Regions from separate parts of the Exiguobacterium sp. s130 genome, predicted to be linked through region 2. Evidence: a T-box and tRNA genes for the amino acid it is inferred to sense, from the RefSeq annotation. Region 2 holds a T-box; the other holds one or more tRNA genes.
What was found. The T-box of region 2 lies ahead of leuS (leucine--tRNA ligase). A T-box ahead of a tRNA ligase gene usually reads a tRNA of that ligase, here a tRNA-Leu.
Positions count from the first base shown of each region.

Region 1: it has a tRNA-Leu gene. The T-box ahead of leuS (leucine--tRNA ligase) is inferred to sense a tRNA for this amino acid. The anticodon was not compared.

Region 1 is NZ_JACSNI010000002.1:355,460-367,253, reverse strand. It holds gene adh (aldehyde dehydrogenase) at 1-912, shown strand, start outside; gene HZS85_RS05845 (DUF779 domain-containing protein) at 935-1,297, shown strand; gene HZS85_RS05840 (S66 family peptidase) at 1,485-2,495, shown strand; gene HZS85_RS05835 (hypothetical protein) at 2,511-2,852, shown strand; gene HZS85_RS05830 (alpha/beta hydrolase) at 2,874-3,806, shown strand; tRNA gene HZS85_RS05825 (tRNA-Leu) at 3,849-3,932, shown strand; gene HZS85_RS05820 (transporter substrate-binding domain-containing protein) at 4,135-4,902, shown strand; gene HZS85_RS05815 (amino acid ABC transporter permease) at 4,934-5,578, shown strand; gene HZS85_RS05810 (amino acid ABC transporter ATP-binding protein) at 5,575-6,303, shown strand; gene HZS85_RS05805 (2-oxoglutarate dehydrogenase E1 component) at 6,616-9,456, shown strand; gene odhB (2-oxoglutarate dehydrogenase complex dihydrolipoyllysine-residue succinyltransferase) at 9,492-10,748, shown strand; gene HZS85_RS05795 (glycerophosphodiester phosphodiesterase) at 10,925-11,794, shown strand, end outside.
Region 2 is NZ_JACSNI010000001.1:499,598-511,391, forward strand. It holds gene HZS85_RS02515 (peptidoglycan bridge formation glycyltransferase FemA/FemB family protein) at 1-802, shown strand, start outside; gene HZS85_RS02520 (HAD family hydrolase) at 894-1,538, shown strand; T-box leader at 1,577-1,799, shown strand; gene leuS (leucine--tRNA ligase) at 1,846-4,251, shown strand; gene HZS85_RS02530 (hypothetical protein) at 4,383-5,360, shown strand; gene HZS85_RS02535 (BaiN/RdsA family NAD(P)/FAD-dependent oxidoreductase) at 5,419-6,690, opposite strand; gene HZS85_RS02540 (putative polysaccharide biosynthesis protein) at 6,882-8,546, shown strand; gene HZS85_RS02545 (pseudouridine synthase) at 8,533-9,252, shown strand; gene HZS85_RS02550 (SDR family oxidoreductase) at 9,313-9,945, opposite strand; gene HZS85_RS02555 (DeoR family transcriptional regulator) at 10,054-10,272, opposite strand; gene pepV (dipeptidase PepV) at 10,592-11,794, shown strand, end outside.

The DNA of each region.
Region 1 (11,794 bases), on a different contig from region 2:
ATCGAAGATTTACTTCCACCAGGTGTGCTCAACATCGTCAATGGATTTGGTCTTGAGGCAGGGAAACCGCTCGCTTCAAGCAAACGAATCGCCAAAATCGCCTTTACGGGTGAGACGACGACAGGACGTTTGATCATGCAGTACGCTTCGCAGAACTTGATTCCGGTCACACTCGAACTCGGTGGGAAATCACCGAACATCTTCTTTGAAGATATCATGCAGGCAGACGATGCATTCTTCGATAAAGCAATCGAAGGATTATTGATGTTCGCGTTGAACCAAGGGGAAGTCTGTACGTGTCCGTCGCGTGCCTTGATTCAAGAATCGATTTACGAACCGTTCATGGAACGTGTTCTAGAGCGCGTCAAAGCCATCAAAATCGGAAATCCTCTTGATGTCGACGTCATGATGGGTGCTCAAGCTTCGAACGAACAGATGGAGAAAATTCTTTCGTATCTTGAAATCGGTAAGTCGGAAGGCGCAGAGTGTCTAATCGGTGGAGAGCGCAACATGCTCGAAGGAGATCTCGCAGAAGGATATTACATCCAACCAACGATCTTCAAAGGCCACAATAAGGTGCGCATCTTCCAAGAAGAAATTTTCGGACCGGTTCTATCGGTCACGACATTCAAGACGGAAGAAGAAGCACTCGAAATTGCGAATGATACGTTATATGGTCTTGGTGCCGGCGTCTGGACACGTGACATGAACCGTGCTTATCGGTTTGGTCGTGCGATCGAAGCAGGGCGCGTCTGGACGAACTGTTATCACCAATATCCAGCTCACGCGGCGTTTGGTGGTTACAAAATGTCAGGTATCGGACGCGAGAACCATAAGATGATGCTCAACCATTACCAACGAACGAAAAACCTACTCGTTAGCTACAACCCGAATAAACTCGGTTTCTTCTAAGTCGGAAAGGACGTGGATGCAAATGGTGGAACGTGTTCAGGCGACAGCAGCTTGTCTTGAGTTGATCGACCAGTTGAGAGAAAAACACGGTCCGTTGATGTTTCATCAATCTGGTGGTTGTTGCGATGGCAGTTCCCCGATGTGTTTTGCGCAAGGCGATTTATTCCTGGGAGATCAGGATAAAAAACTAGGAGAGATCGGTGGTTGTCCGTTTTATATTCATGAAGATCAATATGAGTACTGGAAACATACCCAACTCATCATTGATGTCGTGGATGGTCGAGGCGGAATGTTCTCTCTTGAGGGTGTCGAAGGGAAACGTTTTTTGACACGCTCCCGTGCGTTCACGCAAGAGGAAAACGCTGAACTATCAGCATCAAGTTAATGAAGGATACAAACGCGATTTTGTCTAGGCGACTTGTTCATTCAGGTCGCTTGTACAGAATCGTGTTTTTGTTCGTATTACAGCGTTCTAACAGGATAAAAGTTGGTAATGCGGCATAAGAACGGTATAATGAACTCATATTTTGACGAGAAGATTTTTTCACACTAAGACATTATAGGGGGTCACCATGAAATATCCATTTTTAGGTTGGACAGGTCAAACGATCGGAGTGACGGCGCCCTCCTCCGGATTACGTGAACAGCAACAGGAATGGGTCGAACGAGCAGTTGAACAGGTACAAGCACGGCAAATAAACGTCCGTTTGGGCGAAACGATTTGGTCGCATCAACTTGCTGAAAGTGCACCGGTCAAACAACGGGCTGAGGAATTGAATCACATGATGACGGATGAGACGATTGATGCCGTCATCCCGCCATTTGGTGGGGAACGCGCCATTGATCTTTTACCCGAGTTGACGCCAGCTACTTACCAAACAAAATGGTTGCTTGGCTATTCCGATATCAGTACGTTATTGCTCAGTCTGACGCTTCAGACAGGAATTGCGACAGCGCATGGTCCGAATTTCGTTGAGCTTCGAAGTGAAGAGTGGGATGAGACGACAAGTGCCTGGCGACGGGTGCTCGCGACGCCAACTGGAGGAACCGTCACACAGTGGGCTTCCGATCGTTATCAATCCGAGTGGACTGATGAAGAACGTCCAGCAGGTTCATTATTTCAGTTAACGGAAGCGACGGAATGGAAAGCACTTGATGAGCGAACAGAAGTGACCGGACGGTTACTTGGTGGCTGTCTGGAGACGATTCGCCATCTGATAGGGACACCGTACGGAGATGTGCGTCGTTTTCAGCGTGAAGAGATCAACGGAGAACCGATTCTCTGGTACTTTGAGGTATCTGAAGCGAGTTCTGCAGAGGTGCATCGGACGCTTCGACAAATGGCGTATGCTAGATGGTTCGACCATGCGGCTGGCTTTTTATTCGGGCGTACATCTGCAAGGATTACTGAAGATCTGACATGGCTAGACGTGTATCACTATCTAGCGGATGAAACAGGCTTACCAGTCTTATATGATCTTGACATCGGTCATCAGCCACCGCAGTTGACGTTAATCAATGGAGCGACAGGTGTGGTTCGTATTCAAGGAAAAGATTCACGAATCGATATTACGTTCAACTAAAAAGGAGAGCACGCAATGGCACGTCGTAAGTTTCAAGCATTAGGCGTTTATAAACGCGTCCATATTAACCCGGAGACACGTCGAATGACGTTACCGGAACCGTTTTACGATGCACTTCGTCTAGAAGATGAATTGCTGATTGCACAAGTCGGAGATGTTCTCGTCATGCGTCGTCCGGGGGAAGTCGTCGAGATAGAAACGGATTTATTGAGCGAACTCGTAGAAGATGGATTCACGGGTACAGAGCTTGTCCAAGAGTTTGCCTACCGGCGTCAGCAACAGGAACAACGATTACGTCAACAAGTCTTGCAGGATGAAGAGGATGACCATGCTGCTCAACTGAAGATCGAGCTATAACGGAAAGAAGGAGTGGGGCAGATGCGTCGCAGAACAAAAATTGGAATCGGAGTCATCGGATCCGGATTAGTAGCAGCGAGTTATTATTTTTATGAGATGGCAATCGCCACGAATCCGAAGCCGTTCTTATCGAATAATCGGGATTTGAGTGATGAGATGGTCCGGTTGATGCAACCTGGACAAACATGGATCAAGGAGCAGCCGCTCGAGCGGATCGAGATTGAAGCGAAAGACGGCTTAACGTTGCGCGGACATTTCCTCCCGTCTCCTGTTCCGTCAGATCGGATTGTCATTCTCGTGCATGGATACGGAGGCGTCGGAACGGATTTAGCCGGATTCGCCTATCTGTACCATCAGGCCGGTTTCCATGTCATGATGCCCGATAATCGAGGACACGGAATGAGTGACGGTCATTATATCGGATTCGGATGGCATGATCGGGAAGATTGTCTCAGTTGGTCGAACTATCTGATTGAACGGATTGGACAGGATGCGAAACTGTTCTTACATGGTGTGTCGATGGGAGGGGCGACCGTATTGATGACGAGTGGCGAACAACTTCCACCACAAATCAAAGGAATCATTTCTGATTGTGCCTATACGTCCGTCAATGCTGTTCTTGCGTATCAGATGAAGCGGATGTATCGACTACCACACTTCCCGTTTTTAGGGATGACGAGCGTATTAACGAAGCTAAAGGCAGGTTATACGTTCCGTGAAGCATCAGCGCTGAAACAGGTCAAAAAGTCACAGGTTCCGATTCTCTTCATTCATGGTGGTGCGGATACGTTCGTACCGACAGATATGGTGTATGAGCTGTACGAAGCCTGTCCAACGGAAAAGGAACTGGTCGTTATTCCGAATGCCGCACACGCGATGGCATATTTCGAGGATCCGGCTTTGTATGATGACGTCGTTGAGAAGTTCGTCCGGAACATCTTGCGAAATGATTGACAACTCAGTTCGTTACCCGCTATATTAATATCATAAATCAACGTCGTCGTGGCGGAACTGGTAGACGCGCTAGACTCAGAATCTAGTGGTGGCAACACCGTGGAGGTTCAAGTCCTCTCGGCGGCATAAATGATTGAAGGAGGCAATCCCATCAAGGGGTTGCCTCCTTTTTTGATAATGAATAGAAAACGATTGCATCGAATAAAAATTCAGAAATGTTTATCTTTTTAGAACTTTTCTGGTAAAATACGTTTTAAAGAGGGTACTCTTCAGGGAAAGTACTAAGTGGAGTCGACAATCTTTAACACATAGGAGAGGGGAAACAAACATGAAAAAAGGAAGTATTTTGCTAGCGCTCTTGATGAGCTGTATTCTCGTACTTGGTGCATGTAGTATCGGTTCGAAGGATGAAGGGTCTTCAGAAGGAAAGACGTATAAAGTTGGTATCGACGTCACGTATCCACCATTTGAGTACAAAGACGGGGACACGTACAAAGGAATCGACATTGATCTTATGAAAGCAATCGCTAAGGATCAAAACTTCAAGATTAAATTTGAAGCAATGGATTTCAGCGGTATCATTCCAGCACTTCAAGCAAATCAATTGGACGTTGCCATTGCCGGTATGAGTATTACACCAGAACGGAAAAAAGTCGTCACATTCTCAGACCCATATTTCAAAGCTGGTCTTATTTTAGTCGTCAAAAAAGATGAGAATGGTATTAAATCCGTTAACGATCTTAAAGGGAAAAAAGTAGCCGTCAAAAAGGGAACGACGGGTGCAAAATATGCAACGGATAACGCGGATAAACTTGGCTTCACTGTTACACAATTCAATGACAGTCCAGCGATGTTCCAAGAAGTAAAGAACGGTAACGCAGCTGCCTTGATTGAAGATTATCCGGTCATCTCATATGCAAACAAACAACAAAACCTTGGATTAAAACTTGTCGGAGACCGTCTCAACGGTGATAACTACGGGATCGCTGTCTTAAAAGGTGAGAATAAGGATCTGCTGAAGAAAATCAACAAAGGACTTGCGAATCTGAAAGAAAACGGTGAATACGATAAAATCGTTGACACGTATCTGAAATAAGTCGCAAGGCGATAAGGGAGTGGGATAGCCAATGGAAGTGGTCAAAACCGCATTTCCATTTTTCTTGGAAGGGCTTCAAGTCACATTGTATATTTTCATCATTGCGGTCATCATCGGCTTTCTGATTGGCTTAGTCGTCGCATTGATGCGGTTGTCACCGTTAAAGATTTTGAACGCGATCGCGATCATCTATATCGATGTCATTCGTGGTACACCGTTCATCGTTCAGCTTTTCTTCATCTACTTTGGACTCAACTCGCTTGAGTGGTTATCGATGGACCGGATGTATGCAGGGATACTGACGGTCGCGATCAATGCTGGTGCTTATTTCGCGGAAATTATTCGAGCAGGTATCCAGTCGATTGATAAGGGACAAACAGAAGCCGCACGTTCACTCGGGATGACAGGACGTCAAACGATGGTTCAAATCATTTTACCGCAAGCATTCCGACGGATGTTACCAACGATTACGAATCAATCAATCATCAGCTTAAAAGATACATCGTTGTTATCGATCATCGGCATCGCTGATTTGACGCAACAAGGTCAAGTTCAGCAATCGACGACGTTTGAGCCATTCATCGTTTGGTCTGTCGTCGGATTGATGTACTTCGTCATCATTTATCTCTTGTCATTCGTGGCGAAGTTCTTGGAACGGAGGTTTACATTACGATGAGTATCATAGAAGTAAAGAATCTAAAGAAATCATTCGGTTCGAATGAAGTCTTAAAAGACATCAACGTCTCGATTGCCGAAAAAGAAGTCGTTTGTGTCATCGGTCCGTCGGGATCTGGGAAAAGTACTTTTTTACGCTGTTTGAATCGATTGGAAGAGATTACAGGTGGCACGGTCATCGTCGATGATTTCGATATTACGAGTCCAAAGGTCGATATCAACAAGGTCCGGGAAGAAGTCGGGATGGTCTTTCAACATTTTAATCTCTTCCCGCATAAGACCGTGCTAGAAAACGTCACGCTTGCACCGATCAAAGTGCGTAAATCGGATAAAGAACAGGCGAAACAGCGGGCACTTGAACTACTCGATAAAGTCGGATTACGGGAAAAAGCGGATAATTATCCAGGTGAATTATCTGGGGGGCAAAAACAGCGGGTCGCGATTGCCCGCGCGCTCGCGATGAATCCGAAAATCATGTTATTTGATGAGCCAACGTCAGCGCTTGACCCGGAAATGGTCGGTGACGTGCTTGCCGTCATGAAACAACTTGCCCTTGAAGGCATGACGATGGTCGTCGTGACCCATGAGATGGGATTCGCTCGAGAGGTCGGAGATCGCGTCTTATTCATGGATGGTGGCTATATCGTCGAAGAGAACGTGCCACAAGTATTGTTTGATTTTCCACAACACGAACGGACGCAATCGTTCCTTAGTAAGGTCTTATGATGGAACCGGCGTATCTAAATGCGGATACGCCGGTTTTTTGACGAATCATAAATAACTGTCTAAGCGCTCATAAGAAAAACTTATACATTTAAGCGTGAGAATTTGGGAATTCGAAATGCACACATAGGAAAAGAGTAGTAATATAGTAACGAAGGCACTTTCATGGAAGAATGACACGATCATTCCTTCTCATGACGTTCAGCGTTTTATTCATGCAATTCCTTTTGAAAGCGCTAACAGGTAGGGGGCTGGAAACACATCGAGTATCCACTGGATGTGTGGGGAGAAATATAGAAACGGGGGGAACCGTACATGGCAGGCCACGAGCAAGATCAACAAGCATTCTATGGACCAAACCTTGGCTACATCATTGAATTGTACGAGCGTTTTTTAGAAGACAAGACATCCGTTGATGAGGAGACACGTGCTTATTTCGAAGAGCATGGTGCACCCGTGACGGAAGCAGTCGTACCGATGCAAGTCGAGACAGGAGATTTCGAAAAATATCTTGCGGCGAATCGTTTAGCGGAACAAATTCGTGCAAAAGGACATCTTGCGGCGGATATCTATCCGCTGAAGGACCATCCGCGAGAAACAGGATTATTCGAATTGAGTCAGTACGGATTGACAGAGGCAGATCTTCGAAAAATGCCAGTCTCACTCGTCTGTCCTGAACCACCAACTGGTGTACAGGACGCGTTTGAAGGCATCGAACATTTAAAAGCGCAGTACACGGGAGCAGCCGCAGTTGAGTTCCAGCATGTCGACGATCTCGATGAAAAGAAATGGCTCCGACAGAAAATCGAGCAAGGTGCTTTGACGGCGACGCTAGACGCTGAACAAAAGAAACAATTGTTCAAACGCTTAGCTGAAACGGACCTTTTCGAAAAATACTTGCACAAAACATATGTCGGTCAAAAACGCTTCTCGATTGAAGGACTTGACGCGATGGTGCCATTGCTCGACACGATCGTCGGACACCTCATCTCGAATGGGTCGGAGACGATCAATATCGGAATGGCACACCGTGGACGGTTGAACGTTTTGGCGCACGTACTTGGGAAGCCATATGAAATGATCTTTGCTGAGTTCCAGCATGCACCGAACCACGACCTCGTACCATCTGAAGGATCGATCGGGATCACGTACGGTTGGACGGGCGACGTGAAGTATCACCTCGGTTTAAACCGAAAACTCGAGCAAGAGACACGTAACGTGCGGATGACGCTTGCGAACAATCCGTCGCACCTTGAGTTCGTCGACCCAGTCGTCGAAGGCTTCACACGTGCGGCACAAGATGACCGAACCCAAAAAGGGGCACCACGTCAAGAGCAAGCAGCAGCAGCTGCGATCCTCATTCATGGGGATGCAGCGTTCCCAGGTCAAGGAATCGTTGCTGAAACTTTGAATTTAGCGAATCTCAAAGGATATAACACCGGCGGAACGATTCATATCATCGCGAACAACACGATCGGCTTCACGACGGAGCCGACGGACTCCCGTTCGACGCGTTACTCGAGTGATCTTGCCAAAGGATACGAGATCCCAGTCTTCCACGTCAACGCGGATGAGCCGGAAAGCTGTCTCGCAGTCGCTTTGCTCGCGAGCGAGTACCGGGCAACATTCAAGAAAGACGTCATGATTGATTTAATCGGATATCGTCGTTTTGGACATAACGAAATGGATGAACCGATGAATACGAACCCGGTCTTATACGATTTGATTCATAAACATGATCCAATTCGTGTCTTGTACGGGAAAACGCTTGTCGCGAACGGGGATGCGACAGCTGACGAAATTCAATCGATTGAAACGTCGATCAATGATCAAATGAAAGCGGCTCGTGAAAAAGTACCGAACGCGGAGAAAGAGTATGGTGGGGTCATGCCGGACGTCGTCTTTAAAGGCGTTCCGACGATTGAGACAGGGGTCTCGATTGAAACATTGACGGCGTACAACGAAGAATTGTTACAGTGGCCGGATGGCTTCCAAGTGTTCCATAAACTTGAGAAGGTCCTGAAGCGCCGGACGGATGCGTTCTCGACAAAGAACGGTATTGACTGGGGACATGCCGAAACATTGGCGTTTGCTTCGATTCTCTCAGATGGAACACCAATCCGCTTGAGCGGTCAAGATTCTGAACGAGGAACGTTCGCACAACGGAACATTAATCTTCATGATGTGAAAACAGGAGAAGGCTTCTCGCCACTCCATGCCTTATCAACGGCAACTGCATCATTCTCGGTCTATAACAGTCCACTCTCTGAGGCGGGTGTTCTTGGTTTTGAATACGGCTATAATGTCTTTGCACCAGAAACGCTTGTCTTATGGGAAGCGCAATACGGAGACTTCGCAAACTCAGGTCAAGTCATCTTTGACCAGTTTATTTCTGCGAGCCGAGCGAAATGGGGACAAACATCAGGTCTCGTCATGTTGCTTCCGCATGGTTATGAAGGGCAAGGACCAGAACACTCGAGTGGTCGTTTAGAACGCTTCTTGACGTTATCGGGTGAGAAAAACTGGACAGTCGCGAACGTATCGAGTGCTGCCCAGTACTTCCACTTATTGCGCCGACAAGCAGCGATTCTCGGAAAAGAGGAAGTCCGACCGCTCGTCGTCATGACGCCGAAGAGTCTCTTGCGTCATCCGCTTGCGACATCTGACGTCTCTGAATTGACGGAGGGTAATTTCCGTCGTGTCATTGAACAAGCGGGACTTGGCGAAGCACCAGATCGTGTCAAACGTCTTGTGTTCTGTTCTGGTAAGATGGCAATTGATCTAGCGGAAGCGGTCTCGAAATCAGACGAGAATCTCGACTGGTTACAAATCGTCCGGGTTGAGGAACTGTATCCGTTCCCAGCGAAAGCCTTACAAGAAGTCATTGCGCGCTATGAATCCGTCGAAGAGATGGTCTGGGTGCAAGAAGAACCGAAAAACATGGGGGCGTGGTCCTTTATGGAACCACGGCTTGAAACAGTCGCACCGAACGGAATTCAAAATGTTCGTTACATTGGTCGTCGTCGCCGTTCAAGTACAGCAGAAGGTGACCCGGCAGGTCATAAAGTAGAGCAGGCACGTATCATCAATGATGCACTCACACCAACAGCTTCTACACCAACAGCACCATCACACGTATCGAATCACACATCATAACGTAAGATAGAAACGAGTCATAGGGGGAGAATACGATGGAAATCAAAGTACCAGAACTTGCCGAATCAATTACAGAAGGAACGGTGGCGTCTTGGTTAAAACAACCAGGTGATCACGTGGAAAAAGGGGAAGCCATCGTTGAGCTCGAGACAGATAAGGTCAACATCGAAGTGCCGTCAGATGAAGCTGGTACGTTGACGGAGGTGATGGCTGCTGAAGGAGATACAGTCCGCGTCGGGGAAACGATTGCTGTCATCTCTGCTGGTGGCGAGGCTCCAAAACCGGCTGCGGCAGAAACAGTACAAGAAACTCCAAAAGAGACACCAAAAGCAGAAGAAAAAGCGGAACAACCGGTGGCTGCAGCAGCGACTGAAAGTACATCTGTTGCGGATCGTCCGATTGCTTCACCTGCTGCCCGTAAACTGGCTCGTGAAAAAGGAATTGATTTAGCACAAGTGGCAACGCAAGATCCGCTCGGTCGGATTCGCGTGCAAGACGTCGCGACGTTTGAAGTAGCACCACGTGAGCAAGCAAAACCTGCTCCTACGAAGCCTGCTACACCGGCACCAGCACCTGCAGCCGCTCCTGGGAAACCGGAAGAGCGGATCAAGATGTCACGTCGTCGGAAGACGATTGCGAATCGCCTTGTTGAAGTCCAACAAACGGCAGCGATGTTGACGACGTTCAACGAAATCGATATGTCAGCGGTCATGGCCCTGCGTAAACGTCGTCAAGAGAAATTCGTGAAGGAAAACGAAGTTAAACTCGGTTTCATGTCATTCTTTACGAAAGCAGCAGTCGCAGCACTCAAAAAGATGCCATACCTGAATGCTGAGATTCAAGGCGATGAAATCGTCCTGAAGAAATTCTATGATATCGGCATTGCCGTCTCAGCACCAGACGGTCTCGTTGTTCCAGTCGTTCGTGATGCGGACAAAAAGAACTTCGCTGAAATTGAAAAGGACATCATTCAATTAGCGGTCAAAGCGCGTGATAATAAACTTGGTCTATCTGACTTAACGGGTGGTACGTTCACGATTACGAATGGTGGTACGTTCGGTTCACTCATGTCGACGCCGATCTTAAACGGTCCACAAGTCGCGATTCTCGGCATGCACGCAATCAACCTGCGCCCTATTGCCATTGATGCAGAACGCATGGAAAATCGTCCGATGATGTATGTTGCACTCTCTTACGATCACCGAATCGTTGATGGAAAAGAAGCTGTTACGTTCCTGAAACACATTAAAGATCTTCTTGAAGATCCAGAGTCATTGATTTTCGAAGCGTAATCATTAAAAGACCCGTTTTAGATGCGGGTCTTTTTTTTGTTGATATCACTTTGTCATCAAATCACGAAACGACGTTTACAGCTTCTCTATATCAGCTTCATACAAACAATTTAAGATAAGTGTTGTAAGAATATTTCAAGGGGGAATAGATGATGCTGAAACAAATCGGATTGACGATGGTAGCGGGAGTTGCATTAAGTACAGGACTTCCGACAGAAGATGTCGGTGCACAATCAAAAGGCAAATCGTTACTCGATTCAAATCGAATCATTAACGTTGCTCATCGTGGAGCTTCAGGTTATGCGCCGGAGCATACGATGCCAGCTTACGAAATGGGACATAAGAAATTTAAAGCAGATTACATCGAAATTGATTTACAGATGACGAAAGACGGTCATTTGATTGCGATGCATGACGAAACCGTCGATCGGACGACGAACGGAACAGGTGCCGTCAAAGATAAAACGCTTGCTGAAATCAAGAAACTTGATGCTGGTAGCTGGTTTAATGAAGCGAACCCGACGCTTGCGAAAAAGTCATATGTCGGTTTGAAAGTACCGACGCTTCAAGAAGTCTTGAGTAAGTATGGGAAGCATGCGAATTACTATATCGAGACGAAATCACCGGAAGTGTATCCCGGAATGGAACAGAAATTGCTCGACGTACTAAAGCAGAACGGATTGTCGAGTAACAAGGTCAAACCAGGACAAGTCTTGATTCAGTCGTTTAGTGAAGCGAGTCTTCAAAAAGTCAGAGCCATCGACCCGAACGTTCCACTGGTTCAGTTGATGGAAGCAAATGAAGTCAAGGCTTTGACGGATGATCGATTAACCGCAATCCGTCAGTATGCAGTCGGTGTTGGTCCTTCCTACAAAGCATTGACACGTGAAAACATCTCAGCGATTCGGACTCATGATTTGTTACTTCACCCGTATACTGTGAATGAAAAAGCGGATATGGTTCGTATGCTCGACTATGGTGTCACAGGAGTCTTCACGAACTATGCCGACCGTTTTAATGATGTCGTGAAAGGACTATACAAAAAA
Region 2 (11,794 bases):
ACCGGAAATCATCGGTCAACTGACTGCGTCCGAGATTCAGCAGGCTCGTTTATCCTTTGAGAGGTGGGCGGAGCAAGAATCGATCGTCTCGGAAATGATCCGCTTTAATCCGTTAACAGGTAATGAACGGTTTATGCAGGACTGGACAAAAGTTTCCTTCATCCGTCATACGACGAGTATTGATTTGCGTCCTTCACTTGAAGATATCATGCAGACATTTCATAAGAAGACGAGAAGCATGATTCGTAAATCGCTTGCTTCACCCTTAACCGTCAGAACAGGAACACGGGACGATCTACCTGTTTTTTTAGCGTTGTATCATAAAACGATGGACCGGAAGAATGCCTCGGCTCATTATTATTTTACCGCGACGTATTTTGAGCAATTGATGGAGACGACCCCACTTTGTGAGCCCTTATTACTGATGGCGGAAATCGATGGAAAAGCGGTTGGGGGATACTTCGTATTGCTTGGAAAAGAATACGCCCACGGTCATTTGATCGGCTGTAAGCGGGATGAAGCGAAGATGTTCCCGAATCAGCGACTTGAGTACGAAGCAATTCTTCAGGCAAAAGCACGGGGACTCGTCGAACAACATCTTGGGGGCGGGTATCAAGAACGGGATAGTCTTTTTGAGAGTAAATGCCGTTACACTGGATATCGACTATTTGAGTATCATCAAGGAAAATCCATCCTGCAGCCATCACTATATGATTTGCTCTGCGTACGATACGGATCAAATGCTGATTCCGATTATTTTCCGGCGTATCGACAAGCTGGTATTCAGGTGGCAACTAGTTAAATAGATAATGAGAGTATGAAAACGACTACATCATGTAGTCGTTTTTTTGATATGCTGAAGTCAGGATCGATCAATAAAGGGGGGAGTTATCGTGAAAAAACGCGGTCTGATTTTTGATATGGACGGGGTTATCTTAGATAGTGAGATTCGCTACTTTGAAGTGCATCAACAGATGTTCAAAAGGTTATCGATTCCGCTTGATCCGGTTCAGTATGCGACGTTCATGGGAAAAACAGGAGATGAAATGTGGGAAGAACTCGTCGCCCAGCATCAGCTGAAAGAAACAGCTAGTGCGTTGCTTGAGGAAGAACATCGCTTGTTTCAAATTCATGCAAAGCCGGAGGAGTGTGGATTAAAAAAAGGCGTCACACAAGTCATCGAACAAGCGGCGACTCTTGGTTACGATATCGGCATTGCTTCTTCGAGTTCACTTCAGAAAATCGAACGTGTCATCCGTCATTATGGGCTTCCGATCACGCACTACGTCAGTGGAGAAGAAGTCATCCGTTCGAAACCGGATCCCGCGATTTTTCGACTTGCGGCAGAGCGGATTGGACACGCACCCGAGAACTGTCTCGTCATTGAAGACGCTGCGAACGGGATGATTGGTGCGAAAGCAGCAGGCATGGAAGTGATTGCGCTTCTTGATGACCGGATGCCAACGCAACGCTTAGAGCAAGCGGATCATGTCGCGCAATCACACGCAGAAATCGAGGAAATTTTACGGAAGCGTTGACGCTTGAGGAAGAAACAGATTACACTAGAAAAAGATAGTCAAATGCATGGAACTGAAGTAGTAGGGGAAAGGTGCCGTCAAGAGAGCTGGTGGAAGGTGCGAACCAGTCGGTAACAACCGTGAACTCGTCAGGGAGCACGATTTGTGAAGTCGTAGTAGCGAATCCGGTCTTTCACACCGTTATCCGTGAATCAAGCGGTCTGTCATAGACAGACAACGTGGGTGGTACCGCGGAAGCCAAACCGGTCTTTCGTCCCTTTTCTTAGGGGCGGAAGACCGGTTTTTTTAGATTAGAGGAGGAAAAGACATGCCGTACAATCATCGCGAAATTGAACCGAAATGGCAGGCGCGTTGGGATCAAGACAACGCCTTCGTCACGACAGAAGATCCAGAAAAAGAAGGGTTCTATGCCCTTGATATGTTCCCGTATCCGTCAGGTGCTGGACTCCACGTTGGTCATCCGGAAGGTTACACAGCAACGGATATCCTCGCACGGATGAAGCGGATGCAAGGATACAACGTCCTTCACCCAATGGGATGGGATGCGTTCGGATTACCAGCAGAACAATACGCGCTCGATACAGGAAACGATCCACGCGAATTCACAGCGAAAAACATCGAGACGTTCAAGCGTCAGCTTAAAGAACTTGGATTCTCGTATGACTGGGATCGTGAAATCAACACAACGGATCCAAAATACTACAAATGGACGCAGTGGATCTTTACGAAGTTGTATGAAAAAGGACTTGCCTTCGTAGACGAAGTCGCAGTCAACTGGTGCCCGGCACTTGGAACTGTCCTTGCGAATGAAGAGGTCATCGACGGATTATCCGAACGCGGAAATCATCCGGTTGTGCGTGTTCCGATGCGTCAATGGGTCTTGAAAATCACGGAATATGCGGATCGCCTTCTTGAAGATCTGGATGATCTCGATTGGCCGGATTCTGTCAAAGAGATGCAACGCAACTGGATCGGGAAATCTGAGGGTGCTGAGATTGATTTCACGATTGATGGACATAAAAAACAAGTCACGGTCTTTACGACACGTCCGGACACGATCTTCGGTGCGACGTATCTAGTACTTGCACCGGAGCATCCATTCGTAGCTGACATCACGACAGCGGATCACAAGGAAGCCGTCGATGCGTACATTTCGCAAGTCCAAACGAAGACAGATCTCGAGCGAACGGATTTAGCGAAGGAAAAAACGGGTGTCTTCACGGGTGCTTTTGCGGTCAATCCGATCTCAGGCGATCGTCTTCCAATCTGGATCGCTGATTACGTCCTTGCTTCTTACGGAACAGGTGCGATCATGGCTGTTCCAGGACACGATGAGCGCGACCACGAATTCGCGAAACAATTCGACTTACCGATCGTTGAAGTCGTCGCGGGTGGAAATGTCGACGAAGCAGCCTACACAGGAGAGGGCGAACACGTCAACTCGCATATGCTTGATGGACTTGGGAAACAAGAAGCAATCGAGACGATGATCGCTGAACTCGAAACGAATCAAGTTGGTCGTAAAAAAATCACGTATCGACTCCGAGACTGGTTGTTCAGTCGTCAACGGTATTGGGGCGAGCCGATTCCAGTCGTTCATATGGAAGATGGTTCGATGAAAACACTCAATCAAGAGGAATTACCACTTGAGCTTCCAATCATTCCAGAAATCAAACCGTCTGGTACAGGCGAATCACCACTTGCGCTTGCTGAAGACTGGTTGGATTACACGGATCCTGAAACAGGAATGAAAGGCCGTCGCGAGACGAATACGATGCCACAATGGGGAGGAAGCTGCTGGTATTACCTTCGTTTCATCGATCCACACAATGAAGAAGCGATTGCGGATCCGGAAAAATTAAAATACTGGCTTCCAGTCGATATTTACATCGGTGGAGCAGAACATGCTGTTCTCCACTTGTTGTATGCGCGCTTCTGGCATAAAGTCTTGTATGATGCAGGCGTCGTACCAACAAAAGAACCATTCCAGAAGTTATACAACCAAGGAATGATCCTTGGAGAGAACAACGAGAAAATGTCAAAATCTCGCGGTAACGTCATCAACCCAGATGAAATCGTCAAGTCGCATGGTGCTGATACGTTACGTTTATACGAAATGTTCATGGGACCACTCGATGCATCGGTTGCCTGGTCTGAGAACGGTCTTGACGGGGCGCGTCGTTTCCTCGACCGTGTCTGGCGCTTGTTCGAACGGACAGCAGACATTCAAGACGTCACGGAAGTCGATGCTGACTTCGAACGGACATACCACCAGACCGTCAAGAAGGTCACGGAAGACTTCGCGAACATTCAGTTCAACACCGGGATTTCGCAACTCATGGTCTTCGTCAACGAAGCGAATAAACAGCCGGTTCTCCCGCGTCACTTCCTTCGTGGATTCATTCAATTGTTAACACCAGTCGCACCGCACCTTGGTGAGGAACTCTGGGAACAACTTGGCTTTGAAGAGACATTGACGTATGCGGCATGGCCAACATTCGATGAATCAAAACTTGTCAGCGATACGATGGAATTCGTCATTCAAGTGAACGGTAAAGTTCGCTCGAAAATCGAAATCAACATCGATGCGACAAAAGAAGAAATCGAAGCACTTGCCTTTGCTGATGAAAAGACACAAGAATGGATTGGCGACAAGACGGTTCGGAAAGTCATCGTCGTACCGAAAAAATTGATCAATATCGTGGCGAACTAAGCCATAACCCCTTTCATTCACTTGATGCGAATGGAGGGGGTTTCTTCATTTCCGTCGCAAGTTCGCTTTTTTTTTGAACGTCCTTCTGCTACACTGAATCAGAAACCGAGAAAGAAAGGCGAGTACCATCAATGAAACGATCTTATATAGTCTATACAACGATTTTTGCTGTCGTTTCGGGGTTGATCCTTTGTATACTGCTCGTCTTCTCAAAGCCAGAGACGTTGTCACGTATTCAAGAAACGTTCGCGAAAATCGAGACGCAATCGAAGCATCAGGCAGCTGTCAAACAGGTGCCACCGAAAACGCCTTCAGCCATTCCGAATCCAGAAGAACCGTTGATTAAAAATGTTCAACAGATGTTATATGATGATTCCATCGGTTCGTACCTCGTCGTAACAGAGGACTATCGTTTCTTTGAAATCAGTGGAACTGGAGAACGCATCAATGCGACGTTTCAGTTGGAAGAAGGGAATCTCTTATTGTCTGGTCTTGACGGGATGACACTCGTTGACGGAGAGACAGTCGCTTTATTGACGTCGAATCAAATTCTAGTCACGATTAAACGAAAAGATGGCGTCTGGAGTGAAGAAAAACGCGAAAAAGTACAAGGGACGACGATTCGAGACAGTTTCCATGGTCTTGGATATGATGCGAAGAAAAAAGAATTCTATACAATCAATCAAATTCGCTCGATTGGTCGTGTTGAATTGACTTACTTTGCAATGAAAGAGGACAAAATCAAGATTGATCCAGATGCTTCGGAAAAGAAGAAGCGTGCCTTAAAGAAAAAGCAAAAACCACCGTACTTGTCGATCGTCAAACGAGAGAAAATCGAAGCGGCGAGCGGAATGCGAAGTGATGCGAAAAAAGCATTTCAATCCGGATTCCGTCCGATTGGTCTTGCAGAACGGCAAGGTCGGATCTACACGTTAGACTCAGAAGCACTTTATCTTTATTCGATTGATCAGAAAGAGAAAACGATTACGGGGGAGACAGCGAGTCCGAAAGTGTATGGATCAAAAGGAATCTTTGTACAAGATAATGAATTGTTCGCCTTAGTCGTCACGGATAAATTCTCAAGTCGATCGTTCACACCGATTGACTGATGTAGAAAAAAGACCCGATTTCTCTGATTATACAGAGACGAATCGGGTCTTTTTTGTATTAAGAGACAGTGTCACGTGCCATCTCTGCAGCGTGACTACCAGCACAATGACCCGTCACAAACGCAGCTGTGATATTGTATCCACCTGTATAGCCATGGATATCAAGAATTTCGCCAGCGAAGAATAATCGCTCCGCCTTTTTGGACATCATCGTTTTAGGATCAATCTCTTTGATCGAGACACCGCCACCAGTGACGAAGGCTTTATCGAAATCGAGCGTTCCTGTTGCTTTGAGTGGGAATCGTTTCAATTGTTGCAGGAAGTCCGTCCAGTCCTGTTTCTTTACTTGTGTACACACTTCATCGCCAAAGCCGATTCGAGCGAACAGGAGTTCAAGCAATCGTTCTGGTACAAAACCACGAAGGGCATTCCGAACCGATTTCTTCGGATTTGCCGCAAGTGCTGCCTGGAAGCGTTCTGTTAATGCACCAAGCGACTCATCCGGGAAGAGATCGATCGATAGATGAACGATCGTCTCTTTCGATCGTTTGCGCTCTTTGATCGTATATTGGCTACACCGTAAAGCGATCGGACCACTTAAACCGAAGTGTGTGAACAGTAGATCACCCGTATGTGTCTTGATTGCTTTGTCCTTTTTACCGTGAACCGTTAAGGCAACGTCACGCAACGACAGTCCTTGTAATGTTTTTTCATGAATGAACGTATCACCTAACAAAATCGGGACTTCCGTTGGGAAAAGTTCCGTGATCGTATGACCCGCTTTTTCAGCCCACGGATAGCCGTCACCCGTCGAACCCGTGTGCGGAACAGATTGTCCGCCGACCGCTACGATACAACTTTTTGCTTCAAGACGCATGCCGTTTTCTAAGATGACAGCTGCAAAAGAACCATCTGGATGAAAGTCGAGCGTAGCGACTTGCGCGTCTGTTTGAATCTCGGCGCCATGTGCACGGATTTGATCAATCAATACACGAACGACGTCTGCCGCCTTATCCGAGACCGGGAACATCCGACCGTTATCCTCTTCTTTGAGTGCGACACCAAATCCTTCGAACAAATCGATGATCGATTCATTATTAAATTGAGAAAAGGCGCTATAAAGGAAACGTCCGTTTCCTGGAATCGACTGGACGAGCTCATCGAGTGGCTTTCGGTTCGTGACGTTACACCGTCCGCCGCCAGAGATTGCGAGCTTTCGTCCTAATTTATTTCCTTTATCGAGCAGGAGCGTCCGGGCTCCGGCTTGTAAAGAGGCGAGCGTCGCCATCAAACCGCTCGGTCCGCCTCCGATTACGATTACATCGTACATAAGGTCACCTCATTCATAGAATTCTGCTTGTTTCACTTTAGCAGAAGTTGCGACTGTAAACAAACCGTCTCTTTCAATTCAAGATAGACAGCGGTATAATGATTTGCAATTGTGTACGAGAGAACTTGTATAATGAGACAATCACGATTAGAGTGTCGATTTAAAAATTAGAAAGCGTGAGGGATGTTACCATGTCCACAGTCAGTAATAAGCAGTCTACTTCTTCCGGCAATGCAGGATTCGTTCGTGGAACGATGCTCCTGTCCGGTGCGTCGCTGATTTCCCGCGCACTGGGTTTGATTTATCTCTTTCCGTTTCAGTTCATGGTCGGTGCGACAGGTATCATGTTCTATACCTATGCCTACAACTACTATGCGATCATGATTGGTGTCGCGACAGCGGGGATTCCTGTTGCCGTCTCGAAATTCGTCGCCAAATACAATGCGTTAGGAGAATATGATACGAGTGAACGTTTGTATCGGTCTGGTCTAAAAATCATGTCTTTGACCGGGGTTGTCTCTTTTCTCGCCTTATTCTTCCTTGCGCCGTATTTAGCACACCGGGCGATTCCAGGCGGTGACGTTGATTCAGCCTCGTACGTCGATGCCGTCACGATGACGATTCGAGGGGTTAGTTTTGCGTTACTCTTGATTCCACCGATGAGTATGACGCGTGGATATTTCCAAGGATATCAATCGATGGGACCGACAGCGATTTCGCAAATCTTGGAACAAATCGTCCGCATCATCTTCTTACTCGTAGGAGTCAGCATCGCTATCTATGTATTTGATTCAGGTGTAGCCTTTGCAGCGACGATTGCAACGTTCAGTGCATTCATTGGTGCAATCGGTAGTGTCGCGGTTCTCATCTATTACTTCCGCAAACGATCCAGTGGGCTGCAGGAGCTTCGTGCTACTCAAACCGTCCGTTCGCCGGATCGCCCGTTAACGGATTTGTATAAGGAATTATTGACGTACGCGATTCCGATCGTCATGGTCGGTCTTTCGACGCCGCTTTACCAAGTCATTGATCAGAACACGATGAATGCCGCGTTACAAAGTATCGGCTATACGCTCGAAGCTGCCGGAAATGCGACGGCTTATCTGATTGCGGATAGTCATAAGATCGTCTTGATTCCGGTCTCTGTCGCAACGGGCTTATCTTTGTCTGCGACGCCACTATTGACAGCCTCATTTACGCAGGGGGATATGCGAAAGGTACGGGCTCAAATTTCACAGATTTATCAACTCGTCTTCTTCGTGACGATTCCTGCAGTTGTCGGAATGATTCTCCTCAGTGAAGAAACGTTCCACGTCCTGTTCCCGAAAGATCAAGCAGCATGGGTCTATCTGTTGAGTTATGCACCAAGTGCCTTGTTCCTTGCTCTTTATTCAGTCACGGCAGCGGTCCTTCAAGGGATTAACCGTCAATACTTTACGATCATCGCAACACTTGCTGGATTACTTGCGAAGTATCTCTTGAATGCACCGTTGATTCATTTGACGGGTGATGGAACAGGTGCTGGATATGCGACGATCATCGGCTATCTCGTTGCGACCGGTTTAATGTTCTTCCGGATCACACAAACGGTGAAGTTCCCATTCAATACGGTCTTACGCCGGACGTCGTTGATCTTGATCATCAGCGCCTTGATGGGAGCGGGTGTCGCGCTCGTCAAGTGGGGAATGGTATCCATCTTGCCAGAGACGACATGGGCGTCTCTATTGATTCTGATCGTAGGTGCAGCAGTCGGAATCGTGATTTTTGCAGGACTCTCGATTTGGAGTGGCTTAGCAGAAGTCGTATTAGGACGTAAAATTTCATTGAAACGAGGACGAGGTCATGCGTCTAGATAAATTGTTATCCAACATGGGAGCAGGCTCCCGAAAAGAAGTGAAGCTGCTGCTGAAGGCAGGGGCAATTCAAGTCGATGGTGAGATCGTGCGTGATCCGAAACAACATGTCGATGTCGAGACGCAACAAGTTCTGATGTACGGCGAACCGGTCACGTATCAAAAATACATCTACTTGATGATGAATAAACCACCGGGTGTCATTAGTGCAACAGAAGATAAACGAGATGAGACCGTCATTGATCTGTTGTTTGAAGACGTGACGTATTTCAAACCGTTCCCGGTCGGACGACTCGATAAAGATACAGAGGGTCTATTGCTGTTGACGAATGATGGGTCGTTTAATCACGCTTTAATGTCTCCAAAGAAACACGTCGAAAAAACGTATTACGCAGAAGTGACAGGAGTGTTGACGCAAGAAGACATCGAAGCGGTTGCGGCAGGCGTCACGTTAGAAGACGGTTACCGAGCAAAGCCGGGAAAACTTGTCATCTTATCGACGACAGAAACAGATTCAACGCTTGAGTTGACGATCACGGAAGGGAAGTTCCATCAAGTCAAACGGATGATGCTTGCGCTCGGGAAAGAGGTCACTTTTTTAAAGCGCCGCTCGATTGGGCTCTTGGAACTTGATCCGGCACTTGCGCTAGGGGATTATCGTGAACTGACGCCAGCGGAACTGTCTTTGTTTGATTGGCAACCTGAATAAGCAAAACGAAAAGGCGGTGGAATGAGCGTACATTCCATCGCCTTTTGTTATGGGTTTCGATTATTGATTACGCAATGCTTCTGCGATTGGATAAGGACCACTGAGTACTTCGAATACACGAGATTGTGTCGGATGATCGATCAAGTGAACGAATAATGCTGCGATATCATCACGCGACACCTTACGATCTTCGTATGAATCGAAATGCTCTTTCGTTTCGACAGTGCCTGCCGGGTCGTCATAGCTGAGTGGACCAGGACGTACGATCGTATAATTGAGTCCGCTTTCCTGGAGGTGTGCGTCTGCTGTTGCTTTAGATTCGAGATATACTTTCAATTCACCTTTTGGTTCTTCGGTACCTACTGAACTGAGCATCAGGAAACGATCGATACCGTTGGCTTTTGCTGCATCGATGACTTTAATTGCGCCTTCTTGATCGACGGCGCGCGTCAATTCGTCTGATGCGCCACCAGCACCCGCTGCAAAGATGACGACGTCCGCATTACTGATGACACCACTGACATCCTTCGTCAAATCCCCAAGTCTGACTTCAGATGCACCGAGTGCAATCAAATCGTTGATTTGATTTTCTTCTCGTACGACCGCGATTGCTTGATGATCACCTTGTTTAGCGATCAATTCGACCATCTTGCGTCCGGTCGTTCCGTTTGCTCCAATGATTAAAATATTCATTCTTCTCAACTCCTTCTCCCAATAGCTATACCCCACGTTTTAAAAAAGATAACAAAAAAAGACGCGAAGAATCGCGTCATCGAAAGATATACATAGTGAAACAGTGGATCAACCCGCTTGCTTTTGTTTCTTGCTCGACGTCCATGTACCGCGTCGAGGGCTCACAATGAGATTGTTGTATTCGAGCACGTTCAAATCCCGCTGAACGGTCCTTGAAGTGATGCCAAACTCTTCAACCAACTCTGCTGTCGTAGTAGCTCCGTTCTCTTGGATGTAGAGATAAATCGATTTAATCCGGGTCAACATACGGTCTGTAGAATCTTTCATTGGTATAACCACTCCCCCAATGGATAGAATAGTGTTCTAAAGCTTCGGGTGACAAAAGACAATGCAATATCCAGTTGTTTCGCCTTTAGTATAACGTTTTGATGTTAAATTGCAAGTGATTTAACCGAACGTTTGCATAAAAAACATATTCAAACAGATTGTAAAGTCGATAGTTGGAGTTTTAACATCGTTGAATGTTCGTTATTTAAACAAATAAAAAAGAAAACAGAATTTGGATGTTCGTATCTGAACGAATATTCGCTATACTAGAAAGGTGTATAGGAAACGAATTCAACCCAGAATGAAGGAGCGAAATCAGATGGTGAATTGGAAAGAAGAAGTACTCGCGCGTCGCGAGGACTTATTAGAGGATTTAAAAGAACTACTGCGGATTCCGAGTATACTTGATGAATCAACAATCGAAGCAGGTGCACCGTTTGGTCAAGAAGTCAAACGAGCCCTTGATTGGATGCTCGCGACAGGGGAACGAGACGGATTCAAGACAAAAAATGTTGATGGATACGCCGGACATTTGGAATATGGTCAAGGGGAGGAATTACTCGGTATTCTTTGTCACTTAGACGTCGTACCAGCTGGTGGCGATCACTGGACATACGGTCCATTTAACCCAACGCTTGTCGATGGGAAACTGTATGCGCGCGGTGCAATCGATGATAAAGGACCGACGATGGCAGCTTATTATGCCTTGAAGATCGTCAAAGAACTCGGATTACCGCTCTCAAAACGTATTCGTTTGATTGCTGGAGGAGATGAAGAGAGTGAATGGCGTTGTGTGAATCATTACTTCAAACATGAAGAGATGCCGACTCTCGGCTTTGCACCAGATGCCGACTTCCCGATCATCAATGCGGAAAAAGGACTGTATGATGGGTTATTGATTCAAGGAAAACCAGCGCAAGCATCTGATACAGGCTACCATCTCGTTCGTTTTGAAGGTGGCGAACGTCCGAACATGGTTCCGGGTCATGCCCAAGCACTTCTTCGTGTCGTCGAAGTGGGGACGCTTGAAACGGATTTCCATACGTATCTTGAAGAACAAGGCTTGTCTGGGACGGTCAAGCAAGAAACGGAAGGTCTCGTTCTTGATGTGAACGGTGTCGCAGCCCATGCCATGGAGCCGGATAACGGTAAAAATGCTGCCTTACATTTAGCACGTTTCCTCAATACGCTTCACTTGGATTATAACGGTCGTCGTTATATTCAGCTTGTCACGCACATGTTCCGTGATTCTCGCGGTGTAGCGATTGGTGTCGCTGCTTCAGACGAGACAGGTGACTTAACGATCAACGGTGGTGTATTCCGGTATGCAGAAGAGCAAGGAACAGCGTCGATCAACATCCGTTATCCTTATTCAGCAGATTTCACGGAACGCTTGCAAATCATCAAGGAAGCGGCAGCGGGATATGGCTTCGAGTTACAGACTCGAACACATATGACACCACACCATGTCGATCCGGATCATGAATTGATTCAGACACTGAGTGCCGTGTATGAACGTCAT